Regions from separate parts of the Desulfosporosinus sp. SYSU MS00001 genome, predicted to be linked through region 1. Evidence: predicted binding sites of a transcription regulator. Region 1 holds the regulator's gene; the other holds the start of a gene.
The links. The regulator HrcA, encoded in region 1, represses chaperone genes, less so after heat shock. The targets are predictions, from matches to a motif close to TGTTAGCACTCNNNNNNNNNGAGTGCTAACA.
Positions count from the first base shown of each region.

Region 1 (7,804 bases):
GTTCTCAAAGCATAGGGGTATTGACATTCGGTGGACAAGGCGACTTTAATTAACCAGCAAGTTTTTTGATCAAGGGGACCTGTTTCATGGACTAATTTGCCATAGGTCTCGTAAGCTTGATAGATTTGCTCGTGGTTGGCTGTAAAATACTTCAAATTTTCCTCAATGGCGTCCAGATTGTCAAAGTAATCGCCCAAACTATTTTCCTCCCTATAATATCTTATGGTTTTCTTTGAATATCTCGCTCCTCATAAGTTTAATGTTAATTTGGCAATAGATGGTCAAATTTATTCTCCTTGCAGCGATTTTTTACTGATGTCTTACACGATTCTTGCGGAGTTCCCTCACTATCTGATATACTTTATGTTTAGGATGGATCAGCTGAAATTTTGAATTACTATTTCTGGATATAGAAATGAGGGGGAAGACCTTGGCACAGGCTTCGCAACGTATTCGTAACTTTTCTATTATTGCGCACATTGATCACGGTAAATCCACGCTGGCGGATCGCTTAATTGAATATACGGGAGCTCTAAGCAAGCGTGAAATGGAGGAACAGGTCCTTGATTCCATGGACTTGGAGCGTGAGCGGGGGATAACGATTAAGCTTCAGGCGGTACGCCTCAGTTATCAGGCTAATGATGGTGAGGTTTATGAGCTGAACCTTATTGATACACCTGGGCATGTCGATTTCACTTATGAGGTGTCCAGGAGCTTGGCAGCTTGTGAAGGAGCCTTGCTGGTGGTTGATGCTGTTCAGGGAATTGAAGCCCAAACCCTGGCTAATGTTTATTTGGCGTTGGAGAACAATCTGGAGATTATTCCGGTAATTAATAAAATTGATCTCCCCAGTGCTGAACCTGAGCGAGTGCAGCAAGAAATCGAAGATGTCATTGGCCTGGATGCCAGTGATGCTATTCTTGCTTCGGCAAAAGTGGGAACCGGTGTGGAGGAAATCTTAGAAAGAATCGTGACCATGGTTCCACCTCCTCAAGGAGACGATGAGGCTCCTTTGCAAGCCTTAATTTTTGACTCAAAGTTCGATGCCTATAAAGGAGCAATCTCCTATGTACGGGTGGTTGAAGGACGGGTAGCCAAAGGGACGACGATGAAGATGATGTCCACGGGAAAGGAATTTGAAGTGACGGAAGTGGGTGTATTCACGCCTGCTATGAAAATCGTCGAAGAACTGAAAGCCGGGCAAGTTGGTTTTATCGCGGCCAGCATTAAGAATGTAAAGGACACTCAAGTTGGGGATACAATTACCGATGCTGAACGTCCTGCTGCCGAACCACTGCCGGGATATCGGAAATCCACCCCGATGGTCTTTTGCGGACTTTACCCCGTCGAAACCAATGATTATAACCGCTTGCGGGATTCTTTGGAGAAGCTTCATCTAAATGACGCCAGCTTAGTGTTTGAACCGGAGACTTCGGCTGCCCTGGGTTTCGGTTTTCGCTGCGGATTTTTAGGTCTGCTCCACATGGAGATTATCCAGGAACGTTTAGAGAGAGAATATGATTTGAATCTCATAACTACGGCGCCAAGTGTTATCTATAAAGTGAAGAATATCCTTGGAGAAGTCCTGGATATTGACAATCCTTCCAATTTGCCTGTTGTCGATCAAATTGAGACGATTGCGGAACCGGTAGTTAAAGCGACGATTCTGGTTCCCGCTGATTTTGTCGGGCCGATCATGGAACTGAACCAAGAAAAACGCGGGACTTATTTGGCGATGGATTATGTGTCCAAAAGCAGGGTGAGACTGGTCTATGAACTTCCCCTCAGTGAAATCGTCTTTGATTATTTTGATGAATTAAAATCCCGGACCAAAGGGTATGCTTCTCTCGATTATGAGTTAGCAGGCTATAAGGAGTCGGATTTAGTTAAAATCGATGTTCTTTTAAATGGTGAGTTGGTGGATGCCCTTTCCTTTATTGTTCACCGGTCGAAATCCTATAACCGGGGCAGAAAACTGGTGGAAAAGCTGCAAGGGATTATTCCGAGACAAATGTTTGAAATCCCCATCCAGTCTGTCATCGGAAATCGGGTTATTGCCCGCGAAACGGTTCGGGCTATGCGCAAAGATGTCCTGGCGAAATGTTACGGAGGAGATATTTCCCGTAAACGAAAACTTCTCGAGAAGCAAAAAGCGGGGAAAAAGCGCATGAAACAGGTTGGAAATGTTGAAATTCCCCAAGATGCCTTTATGGCCGTGTTAAAGATTGAAGATTAGATGGCTAAATTTATAAGGAGAGAGGTACCAGTTATGCCTTCTCTATATGTTCATGTTCCTTTTTGTATTCAGAAGTGTGATTATTGCGCGTTCTATTCTCATGGACTGACAAATTGCTCTAAGGAACTTATCCCCTTATATTTAGAGGGCCTTGAAATTGAACTGGCCAATCGTCAAAAAGATGCTCCGCAAGGAGTGTCTTCTCTTTTTATCGGAGGAGGCACTCCGACAGCGCTGCCCCTTGATAATTTGGAACATCTTCTGAAGCTTATTACCCGTAGTTTCTCTTTTGCGGAGCGGGCGGAGAAGACGACAGAAGGGAATCCGGGGACTCTTACGCGAGAGAAGCTGATTGTGCTGCGGGAATACGGAATCAATCGCTTTTCTCTAGGGGTCCAAGCCTTTGACGATAAGCTTTTGAGAAACGTCGGACGGATTCACAGCGCTCAGCAGGCACGTGATGGTGTTCTGCTTCTAAGAACCCTGGGATTCACGAATATAAATTTGGACTTGATGTTTGGACTTCCCGGTCAAACTATGAGCTCATGGAAGAGGTCTGTTGAAGAAGCCTTGTCGTACAGGCCGGAACATCTTTCTCTCTATGGGTTAATGCTGGAGGAAGGGACTCCATTGCATGATCGCTTTGAAGAAGGCTTAGACAGGGCGGAATCAACCGGCGCTCAAGGTTTGCCTGACGATGACCTTCAAGCGGATATGCAGGAGTGGGCTGTGGAATGCTTGGGGAAGGCCGGTTATATTCATTATGAAACGTCTAATTTTGCTCTTCCCGGCTTTGAGTGTCAGCATAATTTGGGTTATTGGCGCGGAGAGGAGTATTTGGGCTTAGGCCCTGGCGGAGTATCTTGTCTTAAACGAGTTCGGCAAAAGAATGTGGAAGATGTGCGGGCTTATTGGGCAAGTCTTCATGAGGAGAAGGAACCTCTTGATGAAGAAGGGAAAGAGATGTTGTCTCTCGAGGAATGTATGGCTGAACGGATGATTTTGGGACTGCGGCTGGGTGAGGGTATTAGCTTTACGAAGTTTCGCGAGGATTTTGGCGTTGATCTTAGGGATATTTATGGGGATGTCTTGGAACGCTATCGGTATAGGGATTGCTTTGTGATTCGGGGTGATCGTTTGTGTTTGAATGAGAAGTATGCGTTTGTGGCGAATGGGATATTGCGGGAGTTCGTAGGGGGCGCAGGGTGACCCAGCCCTCGGGTCGTACGCTCGCAGAGCAAACTAACCGTTCCAGCGACTGGTTTGGGGAGCGGGGTTCCAGCCATAAGCGCCCTCCGTGGCGCTATGGCTGCGGCGCACGTCATGTGCGCCGCCCCGTATCTGGGGTCGGTCGCTGGAACGGAAGTTTGCTGGGCTGCTCCTGTAAAGACCTCGTGCTTGTGTCACACTGCGCCCTGGGCTTTGGGGGGTGTGAGAGTAATTCTTTGAGGGATGTTTGGGTTCGATCTTGAGAGTTCGGGAGACGGCACATTTCATGTGCACCGTCTGGCTTGGGCCTGTTGGGGTGTGTTGGGGGTGTGTCGGGGGGACGGTCCTTTTGACACGATTTATCTGGGGATTGGTCGCTGGAACGGAAGTTTGCTGGGCTGCTCCTGTAAAGACCTCGTGCTTGTGTCACACTGCGCCCTGGGCTTTGGGGGTGTGAGAGTAATTCTTTGAGGGATGTTTGGGTTTGGATCTTGAGAGGTTGGGAGACGGCACATTTCATGTGCACCGTCTGTTTTGGGCCTGTTGGGGTGTGTCTGGGGGACGGTCCTTTTGACACGATTTATCTTAGGGTGGTCTCAGGAACGGAAGTTTGCTGGGCTGCTTCCGTAAAGACCTCGTGCTCGTGTCACGCTGCGAACTGGGCTTTGGGGGTGTGAGACGGGCTCAAACGGATTCAAGGCGTGTCAGTAGGACCGTCCCTTTGACACGCTTGAGGGATGATTTTGGGCTGTGAATTGCTTAAAATGTTTCTCAAAATAGGGCATATTATATGAGAAAATGATTCTTGACAAAGATATAAGAGCGTGGTAATGTGAAGACATAAAATGTTAGCACTCATTAGAGGAGAGTGCTAACAACTTGAGGTAACAGTGAAAGGCGGGAAGCATGAATGCAAATGGATGAGCGTAAACGAAAAATACTTCGAGCGATTGTTCAGGATTATATTGCTACCGCTGAACCGGTTGGTTCGCGAACTATTGCTCGAAAGTTTGATTTGGGAGTTTCTCCGGCTACAATTCGCAATGAGATGGCGGATTTGGAGGAGTTGGGCTTTATTGAACAGCCCTATACGTCGGCGGGGCGAATTCCTTCGGATGCTGGTTATCGATATTTTGTTGATTGTTTGATGGATGCCCAAACTCTAAGTGATGAGGATAAGGAAATTATTGAACGGGAAAGCACAAAGAAGATTTGCGAGATTCAAGAGGTTGTTTCCCATACCAGCAGGTTGCTTTCGGAGTTAACGAGCTTGACTAGTTTAGTTCTTGGTCCACAAAAGGGAAAGAGTGCTTTTGGCAAGATGCATTTTCTGCCTTATCGGCCGGGTCAGGTTATTATGGTGATTGTAAAGGAAAATGGTGTTGTTGAAAATCATATCGTTGACGTGGGCGAAACTATAACGGCGGAAGATCTGCAAAAGGTTGCTGATGTTTTTAATCAGAAAATGAAGGGGTATTCGTTAAACCAAGTTAAGCGAAGTATGTTGCATGAGATCTATAGTGAATTGTCCCGGCAAAGGAATTTGATTGATAATGCTTTGGAAATGCTTGATGCTATCTTGGATGGCAGTGAAGAAGATGAGCCTATCTATTTGGGTGGAACTCTTAATATGTTAAATCAGCCCGAATTTCGGGATTTAGATAAGGTTAAAAGCTTGTTCAAGGTGTTTGAGGAAAATGAGCCTCTGAAGAAACTTCTGCTGCCGCATCAGGAAGGACTAAATGTTACTATCGGTGGGGAGAATACTCTGAAGGAATTCCGGGATTGCAGTGTAATTTCGGCAACTTACAAGGTGAATGGAAAGACTATCGGTGCTGTGGGGGTCTTGGGACCGACGAGAATGGATTATGGTAAGGTAATTGCAATTGTCGATTTTATGACGAAAAGTTTGACTGAGGTGCTGGCGCGGGGTAAGCCGCGCGGATATAAGTGATGTTTGAACCTTTTGGTTCATTCCATATAAAATTTAGAGTACGTGAGGTGATTGTGAATAGTGGAAAAGAAGGAAGAAACTTTTAAGGATCAAACGTCCGATGTGAACGAGGAATATACAGCCAGCGAATCAGATGGTTCTAAAGAATCTGATACTCAAAACGATAATTCAAATAGTAACGAAATGACTCCTGCCGAGAAAATTTTGGCCCTGGAAGCTGAGCTTACTCAGGCCAAAGCTAAGGCAGATGAAAACTATGATCGATTCTTGCGTTTGCAGGCGGAGTTTGATAACTATAGGAGACGGACTCAAAAAGAAAAGACTGAAATTGTTAAATATGCCTCTGAACAACTTGTGAGCGAGTTGTTACCGGTTTTAGACAATTTTGAACGGGCGACGAGTTCTGCCCAAAATAATCCTGATATAACGGTCTTTTCACAGGGTGTCGATATGATTCTCCGCCAGTTGCAGACGGCTTTGAGTAAAGTTGGCTTGAAACCAATGGAAGCTGTTGGCCAACCTTTTGATCCTAATCTTCATGAGGCTGTTATGAGAGTTGAATCTGAAGATCATCCGGAAAATACCGTGGTAGAAGAATTGCAAAAGGGTTATTTTCTGAAAGAAAAAGTACTGCGTCCCTCGATGGTTAAAGTTTCGAATTAGTGTGTTACTGAATTGAAGGAGGAAATTAGTCATGAGTAAAGTTATTGGTATTGACTTAGGAACTACAAACTCTTGCGTAGCCGTTATGGAAGGCGGAGAGGCTGTTGTTATTCCTAATGCTGAAGGAAATCGTACAACCCCCTCAGTAGTGGGTTTTTCTAAAACCGGAGAACGTTTGGTAGGTCAAGTTGCTAAACGTCAGTCAGTCTCTAATCCTGAGAAGACCGTTATTTCTATTAAACGTCATATGGGTTCTGACTATAAAGTGAAAATTGATGATAAGCCCTACAGTCCGCAAGAAATTTCGGCAATGATTCTGCAGAAACTCAAAACGGATGCCGAAGCTTACCTAGGTCAAACCGTAGATAAAGCAGTAATTACTGTCCCTGCTTATTTTACAGATGCTCAGCGTCAAGCGACAAAAGATGCCGGTTCTATTGCCGGTCTGGAAGTATTACGGATTATTAATGAACCGACAGCTGCTGCTTTGGCCTATGGCTTGGATAAAGAACAGGATCAAACTGTTTTGGTCTATGACCTTGGCGGCGGAACCTTCGATGTTTCAATCCTCGAATTAAGTCAAGGTATGGTAGAAGTTAAAGCAACCAGCGGTAACAACCACTTAGGCGGTGACGACTTCGACCAACGTCTCATTGATTATATGGTGGCCGAGTACAAAAAGACCAATGGTGTTGATCTAGCGAATGACCGTGTTGCCCTGCAGCGTTTAAAAGAAGCTGCTGAAAAGGCGAAAATTGAGCTTTCCGGTGTGACAACCTCTAACGTTAATCTTCCCTTTATCACCATGACTGAGCAAGGTCCGCAGCACTTAGATATGAACATTTCACGGGCTAAATTCGAAGAGATCATCGCTGATCTGGTCGAAGCAACTCTTGGACCTACTCGTCAAGCCATTGAAGATGCTAAACTCGCTTGGAAAGACATTGATCAAATTATTTTAGTCGGTGGTTCAACTCGGGTTCCTTCTGTCCAAGAGGCCATTCGCAAATTAAGCGGCAAAGAACCCCACAAAGGTGTTAACCCGGACGAAGTTGTTGCTATGGGTGCTGCTATTCAAGGCGGTGTGCTCAGCGGTGAAGTTAAAGACATGATCTTATTGGATGTTACCCCGCTGTCCTTGGGAATTGAGACCCTTGGCGGAGTATTTACCAGGATTATTGACCGTAACACGACCATTCCGACAACCAAATCCCAAATTTTCTCCACTGCAGCGGATAATCAGACTTCTGTTGATATTCATGTACTGCAAGGGGAACGTGAGATGGCCAGCTATAACAAAACTTTAGGCCGTTTCCAACTCACAGGTATTCCACCTGCACCCCGCGGTATTCCTCAAGTTGAAGTTAAATTTGACATTGACGCTAATGGGATCGTCCACGTTTCCGCTAAAGACATGGCAACAGGCAACGAGCAGAAAGTTACCATCACGTCTTCCACAGGCCTCTCAAAAGATGATATTGAAAAAATGAAACAAGATGCCGAGCTTCATGCTGATGAAGACAAAAAACGTAAAGAATTGATTGATGCTAAGAACCAAGCCGATTCAATGATTTACCAAACCGAAAAAACCCTTAAGGATTTCGAAGGTAAGGGCGATGCGGGAGAACTTGAAAGTATCAAAAAAGCTCTTGAGGAACTTAAGACTGCAGCCTCTACGGAAGACGTTGCTGAGATCAATGCTAAATCAGAGGCTTTGACCAAAGTTCTGCATCCCTATATTG
Region 1 covers NZ_JBNFTW010000001.1:247,453-255,256, forward strand. Annotated here, with positions in the region: gene ACPUYX_RS01160 (carboxymuconolactone decarboxylase family protein) at 1-197, opposite strand, end outside; gene lepA (translation elongation factor 4) at 431-2,236, shown strand; gene hemW (radical SAM family heme chaperone HemW) at 2,270-3,445, shown strand; gene hrcA (heat-inducible transcriptional repressor HrcA) at 4,356-5,399, shown strand; gene grpE (nucleotide exchange factor GrpE) at 5,460-6,062, shown strand; gene dnaK (molecular chaperone DnaK) at 6,094-7,804, shown strand, end outside.

Region 2 (7,804 bases), on a different contig from region 1:
TCAGATGATTTTTACTTAGTAAATTGGTGATTTCAACTGTAATGCCTTGATCAAGCTGAGGACCCATTTCCCTTATCCCCAAAAATCCAGCGGCGTAATCTCAAACGTTAAAACATCCCCTGACGCCTCAAGCCTGGAAAAAACCTTTTGAATGCAAGTGAATTCATTCATCCTCACTTCTCCCGATAGTACTTCCTCTTTTAACACTTCCGGGCTTTTAGGATTTTTGACTAATTTATGTACAAGGTCTGCAATCTGCTGATAATTCATTTTTATAACATCCTTTCTTCAATTATTTGATAGCTTTAATTGTATCTAGTTCCAATGTCAAACACAGTCCCAGTAATTTTCTGCGTTTTCAATCGTATTAATTGATTCTCTTTTTTATTTGCTTTCCCTGCGATGAAATTTAGATAATCCTGTCGAATTTGAAAATTATTCTATAAAAAGTTAAAATGGGATACCTTTGATGAGATACCCCTAGACACAACATTGTAAATTGTCTTGCTAATATACCTCAGTGATACTTAAGATTTCCATTTGGAAGGGGTAAATTGGAAGAGATGAAATATATTCCAGGCTTATACAATTTGCACTTTTGAATTTCTCATTCTTATAAGAAATGCCATAAATACTTGAGGAACCAGACACATGAGTGCGATAGCTGCTAAGGCTTTAGGGACATTCTCAAACCCACCGTAGTTCCCATTTACTAAATGATTATACATATAGCAATTAAATTGAGTACCTAATACAAATATAAAAAGCCCACTGAAACTAGTCACTGTCCACACGAGTCCAAACTTAATGCTTCTTGTAATTCGATATAAAACGAGAAAACAAATAATATTGACTGCAACTAATAGCAGCACAAATCTTATGCGCGGGAATACTTCAGATAAATAGACAGCAGTCACAATAAAACCCTGGCAATATATCACTGCTTTACTTACATTAGTAGAAGCATAGATAAACGCAAATGAAGATTCAATAACAAACATCCCTATTAGATAAACCAGTTCTGCTAATCTTGGAACAAAAATCCCGAGGACTATTTGATCTCCAAACCCAATAATTCGTAATAGGCTGTTACCCATATCTGCTGACCCTAAAACGGATAGAATTATAATCAAGCCTAATCCTATGCCAACTAAGTTTGGACGATGTGTGTGGTCAAGCCGTTTTCCGACGACAACGGGATTACCCATATCGGCAATAGCCTTCTTAGTTGCCTCTTCCTCATCGAGTCCATCATTTATAAAGGCGCTAATTTGATCGTCAATATGATTATTGATTTCCTCTAAAAGAGAAGACTGTATCTTCTTCCAACGTATCTGTTGGCGCACAATTTCCAAGTACTCAGCGATTATGCTAGTCTGTTGCAAAACTTGCACCTCCTAACACTTCATTTATCGCGGTAATGTATGTTTTCCATTCTTCCCTTTTCTCATTTAAACAATTGCGGCCATTTTTCGTGATACTATAATATTTCCGTACCTTCGCATTATCAGCAATGTCTTCATACGAAGTAACCATGTTCTTTTTCTCTAAAGTGTGGAGCAACGGATATAATGTTCCTGCTTTTAACTCAAAAACGTTATTTGACTTTTTACGAAGCTCTTCAATCATTTGGTACCCATACATATCATTTTCGTCAAGCAGTCTTAAAATCAGCATAGTAGTATTCCCGGTTAAAAAACTTTTATCAATTGTCACATTCTTCCCTCCATATATAGATTATCTATGTACAATAATATATAGATAATCTATATATGTCAAGAAACAATAACTTAAACCCACAGGAAATTTCTCGAGATAAATTATAGCAAAATAGTGTTTAATCTATAATTAGTACTGTTAATATTTTTGAGCTAATTGAATCTAAATTACATATGTATTAGTAATAAAATAATTGTTAATAATTCATAATCTACGAATAAAGAAGAAATAAAAAGAGGCTTCCCAAAAGTTCGATGAACTCATGAGAAACCTCTATAATATATTCTCAATGTGGTCAAAATGTGGTCAGAGCTAAATTGATGTATGATAGAGCCTTGTATTTGTGGGAATACAGGGCTTTTATTACATCATGCCGCCCATGCCACCCATGCCACCCATGCCGCCCATACCAGCCATAGCAGCAGCACCATTGTCTTTAGAAGGCAGGTCAGAGACCAAGCACTCAGTGGTGAGCAACATTGCAGCGATGGAACCGGCGTTTTGCAGAGCTGAACGTGTAACCTTAGCAGGATCCACGATACCGGCTGCGATCATATCTTCATAAACTTCGGTTACAGCGTTGAAACCGGTTCCTCTATTGGAGGAGCGGACTTTCTCAACAACAACCGAACCTTCTTGACCGGCATTGTTAGCGATTTGACGCAGGGGCTCTTCTAAAGCACGACGAATAATCATAACTCCTGTTGCTTCATCGCCTGTCAGTTGAAGTTTATCCAAAGCGCTAATAGCGTCAATCAAGGTTGTTCCGCCGCCGGCAACAATACCTTCTTCAACGGCAGCACGGGTAGCAGCTAAAGCATCTTCGATCCGAAGTTTCTTTTCTTTCATTTCGGTTTCAGTAGCTGCACCGACTTGAATTACAGCAACGCCGCCGGATAATTTTGCTAAGCGTTCTTGGAGTTTTTCACGATCGAAGTCTGAAGTGGTTTCATCGATTTGTCTCTTGATTGCTTCGACACGTTTCTTAATATCCTCGACGTCACCGGCGCCTTCCACGATGGTGGAGTTTTCTTTAGTAACGCGAACTTGACGTGTACGTCCAAGCATATCAACAGTAGTATTTTCCAGTTTCAGACCAAGATCCTCGGTAATAACTGTTCCGCCTGTAAGTACGGCGATATCTTCCAGCATAGCTTTGCGGCGGTCACCGAAACCAGGAGCTTTAACACCGACACAGACGAATGTGCCTTTTAATTTGTTGACAATGAGGGTAGCCAAAGCTTCTCCGTCAATATCTTCAGCAATGATTAACAATTGACGGCCTGCTTGTACAACTTTTTCGAGTACAGGCAGAACATCTTGAATTGAGCTGATTTTCTTATCGGTAATCAGGATGTAAGGATCATTGAGCACAGCTTCCATTTTTTCAGTATCAGTAACCATATAAGCTGAAATGTAGCCGCGGTCAAATTGCATACCTTCAACAACTTCTAACTCAGTTGTCATACCCTTAGCTTCTTCAACGGTGATAACTCCATCTTTACCTACTTTTTCCATAGCTTCAGCGATTAAGCTGCCAATTGTTTTATCACTGGCAGAAATTGAGGCAACTTGAGCAATAGCTTCGCTTGTTTCCACAAGTTTAGCATTGGCTTTAATGTCTCCCACAACGAGCTCGATCGCTTGCTCAATACCACGTTTAATTCCCATGGGATTGGCACCGGCAGCGACATTCTTTAAACCTTCTCTAATGATGGCTTGCGCCAAAACGGTTGCAGTCGTTGTTCCGTCACCAGCAACGTCGTTAGTTTTGGTAGCGACTTCTTTAACAAGTTGAGCACCCATATTTTCAAACGGATCCTCGAGTTCAATGTCACGGGCAATCGTAACTCCATCATTAGTGATTAAGGGAGATCCAAATTTTTTATCTAATACAACGTTACGGCCTTTAGGTCCGAGAGTAACACGAACAGCTTCTGCGAGAGCGTTGACACCACGCTCTAAAGCATGCCGAGCATCTTGATTAAAAACTATTTGCTTTGCCACGTTATTCACTCCTTAAGTAAATGTTAATTAATTAACCGAGAATAGCCAGGATATCTGCTTCTTTTAAAATCAGGTAGTCTTCACCATCATACTTAACTTCAGTACCTGCATATTTAGAATAAATGACTCTATCACCTGGTTTAACATCAAGTGCAACGCGAGTCCCTTTTTCCATTTTGCCAGGCCCTACAGCCACAACTTCGCCTTCTTGCGGTTTCTCTTTAGCCGTATCCGGCATAATGATTCCGCTCTTTGTTTTTTCTTCCATCGGGAGCGCTTTAATGACTACCCGATCTGCGAGAGGTTTAATGTTCATGAAGAAAAGACCCTCCTTAATGTTATTTATTAGTTTATAATTTGTTAGCACTCGGCTTTATTGAGTGCTAACAATATCACTATAATAATATGCAAGGGGACAGCGGAAAGCAACCCCCCCAAATAGCCGAATTTTGTCTTGTACCTTAAATATATCCCGTTTTCTCCAATTTGCTATATAGGTCTTTTGATTATATAGCTTAGATCTTACTCCAAGACCTTTAAATCACTAGAAACTATAGTTTCCATATTATTACCATTTTATTCATCTAGTCCTCCGAAATTAGTTTTAATTGGCGTTGGGTTACTTCATCAAGCATCGGCCCAAGGGCTTCCCTTACTTTCTTGTGTTTTTGGTTAAGAAGGTAGATCTTAGTTTTACCTATTTTCAAATTGCTGTCCAGATGCTCCTTCTCGGAAAGCATATTTTCCTTCAATAAATACCGGATCAACTCTTTGACTTGAGGAATAGAGCGCCCTAGAAGCTCTGCTAAGGCTGCTCTTGCCTTAGTTGAAGCCACATAAGGTAATCGGATTTGAAGCGAACCAATAATTTGAACCCCCCGCTCTAAATCTGTTGCCGGTTGATACTCTGCTTCCGTGTTCTCATGAAACACCCATTCTAAAAGGTCGTCTCCTTCACAGTAAGGCTGCAAAGAATGATGGACACTGCCGCCTACCCCAACAACTTTAACCTCTTTACCCCAAGCTCTGATTTTGCGTAGGAGGGAAAGAAAATCTCCATCACCTGTGATTAATAAAAACAGGTCGAAGGTCGCTGTTCGTGTGAGCAAAATTTCTTGAGCTTCCAGCATCAGTTCTAAATCGGCAGCATTACGGCGCAATCCGGTACTAGCATAATTATTCTTACTAAATACATGTCTCGTGAAGACATTTGTCTTTTCAAAGTTTGTTTGAGTACGCCAAAATTCCTCACGATCAAAATTAGCATACAAATAAATAGCTTGCAAGTCCATGGCGTTTTTTTGGGCGTAAGTTTGTAAATATTGAACTAACTGTTCCGGTGTCAGTTCACAGCCTCGTTCAAGTAAACTTGTCCAGATATTCTCGTAATCAACAAACGCAATGGCCTTAGTCATTGTTATCATCACCTTTCAAGCCACCTCTGTGATATCATACGCTAAATCCTGGACAAGAGTGACAAGCAAAGGGATAAAGTTAAAGAGCTTTCACAAGACTGTGCAAGCCCTTAACTCTAAGACGTTATCTTATTTATCGGGAGTGGCACATTCGCTCGCTTCCCCCTTGAGAATTTGAATACCATGCGGCAAAGCCGAAGAAATCGCTGTAAAGCATTCGCGAACAGCCTTAGGACTTCCTGGCATATTGATAATAAGAGTTCGCTTTCTGATGACAGCCACCGCTCTGCTCAGCATCGCTTTTGGAGTCGCTTTTAAACTTTCTTGACGCATCACTTCCGCTATGCCCGGTACTAAACGATCAGCGACAGCCAGTGTTGCTTCTGGCGTGACATCTCGGGGGGAGAACCCAGTACCGCCGGTCGTCAATATCAAATCCAGGTTAATTTCATCGGCCCACTTACACAGGGTTTTTTCAAGGAGCAATTGATCATCAGGAAGAACCGCATATTCAACAACCTCCCACCCCATTTCCCGAACCATCTGTTTTAAGGCGGGACCTGAATGATCTTCTCGTTCTCCGCGTGAGCCTTTATCACTTGCCGTAATTATTCCAACTCTTACCACTATTCGATCACCTCAATAGTATCCCCTACACGAACTGCTCCGCCTTCCAGTAAGCGAATAAAAATCCCTTCCTTGGGCATGACACAATCTCCCGCTTGATAGTAGATGGCGCATTTAGAGTGACATTCTTTGCCGATTTGAGTTACTTCGCCAATACTTGATGCACCTATTTTTAACTTTGTGCCGATGGGAAGCGAAAATAATTCCAACCCTTCCGTCGTTAAGTTCTCAGCAAAATCTCCGGGACCAACGTCCAACCCTTTGTCCTGCATGGCCTTGATGCTTTCCATCCCTAACAAACTGACCATTCGGTGCCAATTCCCGCCATGAGCATCGCCTTCCAGTCCAAAACCGACCTTTAAGATTCCCTCACCTATATTTTTTTTACGCATTCCTTTTCGTTCACTTACGCAGACTGCAACAATTTTACCCACCTTCATCGTCCCTCTTTCTCTGAATATTCCATTTTACTCGCCCTTTATAAGAAGAACCTGACCAATATGATATTTATAATTGTTTAGCTTCTTATTGTACCTCTTGTTCTTGCCTTTGATCAGCGCAAAAAATGTCCACTTTTGCCGCCCTGTTTTTCTACCAAATATATTTCTCCGATCGTCATGGATTTATCAATGGCTTTACACATATCATAGATGGTCAAGGCGGCAATACTCACAGCCGTCAGGGCCTCCATTTCAACTCCTGTTTTTCCTTGAACTTTTACAATCGCTTCAATCTCAACTTCTCCCGGGTCTTTAAAATTGAAGCTCAGTTTGGCACCTGTTATTCCCAAAGGATGACACATGGGAATTAGCTGGGAAGTCTGTTTGGCAGCCATAATTCCTGCAACCTGAGCAACTGCCAAGACATCTCCTTTAGCAATACCCCCGCTGCGAATTCGATCTAAAGTCTCTTGCTTCATCTGGACGGTTCCATGAGCTACTGCAACTCGAGAAGTTTCTGCTTTATCACTGACATCGACCATACGGGCACGCCCTTGTTCATCAAAATGAGTTAAATCATTCATCCTCTAACCTCCGATTTGAGACATAATACGCTGGCCCTGCAGAGCTTCTTCATTCATATGATGCTCAGCAGGCTTACGCCATACTGCTTGGGCAACTATATCCAACAGATCTTGATCTGAACTGCCATTTCGCAGCGCTTCCCTTAAATCAATTTCCAATTTACTATGCAAACACGGCCTGAGTTTGCCGTCAGGTGTTAAACGTATGCGATTACAGGTACTGCAAAAATGACGACTTAAAGCACTGATAAACCCAATACTTCCTTTAAAGTCACGGAGCTGGAAGTATTCTGCCGGACCCCCGCCTAAAATCTCTTTTGAAGGAACATATTGCTTAATTCCTAACAATTCTTTCATCTCTTGTATAGGAACAAAATCACTTCGTCTTTCGGAACTTGAGCCAATCGGCATGAGTTCTATGAAACGGATATGAATGGGATACTGCTTGGCTAGTGTTAAAAAACCAGGCAGATCTTGAGTATTGAAATCACGGACAACGACAACATTAACTTTTACCGGTTTCAGCCCAGCTTCAAGAGAACGGAAAATTCCTTGAATCACCTTCGAAACATCTCCGCCGCGTGTAATCTCAGCAAACCGCTCAGGATTCATCGTATCCAAACTAATATTTACACGCCGTACACCTGCAGCTTTTAAATCAAAGGCCATTTCAGAAAGCAACAGTCCATTGGTGGTAAGCATTAAATCATCAACTCCGGGGATTTGTGATCCTTTGCTCAGGAACTCCAAAATCCCTCTGCGGACAAGCGGTTCTCCCCCTGTGATGCGAAAACGATGAAACCCCAGCTGCGTACTAAGCCTCATTAAGCGAAGAATTTCTTCAAAAGTAAGAATGTCCTCATGAGGCATCCATGCTACGCCTTGACTTGGCATGCAGTACTTACAGCGAAGATTACATCGATCAGTTACGGAAATCCTTAGATAGTCAATTTGCCTTTGAAATTGATCCTGCATAAAATCCCCCTCTTATTATTACAAGATAAATAAAAAA
Region 2 covers NZ_JBNFTW010000008.1:46,155-53,958, forward strand. Annotated here, with positions in the region: gene ACPUYX_RS14700 (polyprenyl synthetase family protein) at 1-67, opposite strand, end outside; gene ACPUYX_RS14705 (hypothetical protein) at 73-270, opposite strand; gene ACPUYX_RS14710 (permease prefix domain 1-containing protein) at 582-1,385, opposite strand; gene ACPUYX_RS14715 (PadR family transcriptional regulator) at 1,372-1,716, opposite strand; gene groL (chaperonin GroEL) at 2,083-3,726, opposite strand; gene groES (co-chaperone GroES) at 3,758-4,042, opposite strand; gene ACPUYX_RS14730 (NYN domain-containing protein) at 4,311-5,150, opposite strand; gene mog (molybdopterin adenylyltransferase) at 5,271-5,768, opposite strand; gene ACPUYX_RS14740 (MOSC domain-containing protein) at 5,768-6,202, opposite strand; gene moaC (cyclic pyranopterin monophosphate synthase MoaC) at 6,322-6,792, opposite strand; gene moaA (GTP 3',8-cyclase MoaA) at 6,796-7,767, opposite strand.
Region 2: the regulator HrcA is predicted to act here: its motif matches at 4,085-4,115, upstream of groES (co-chaperone GroES).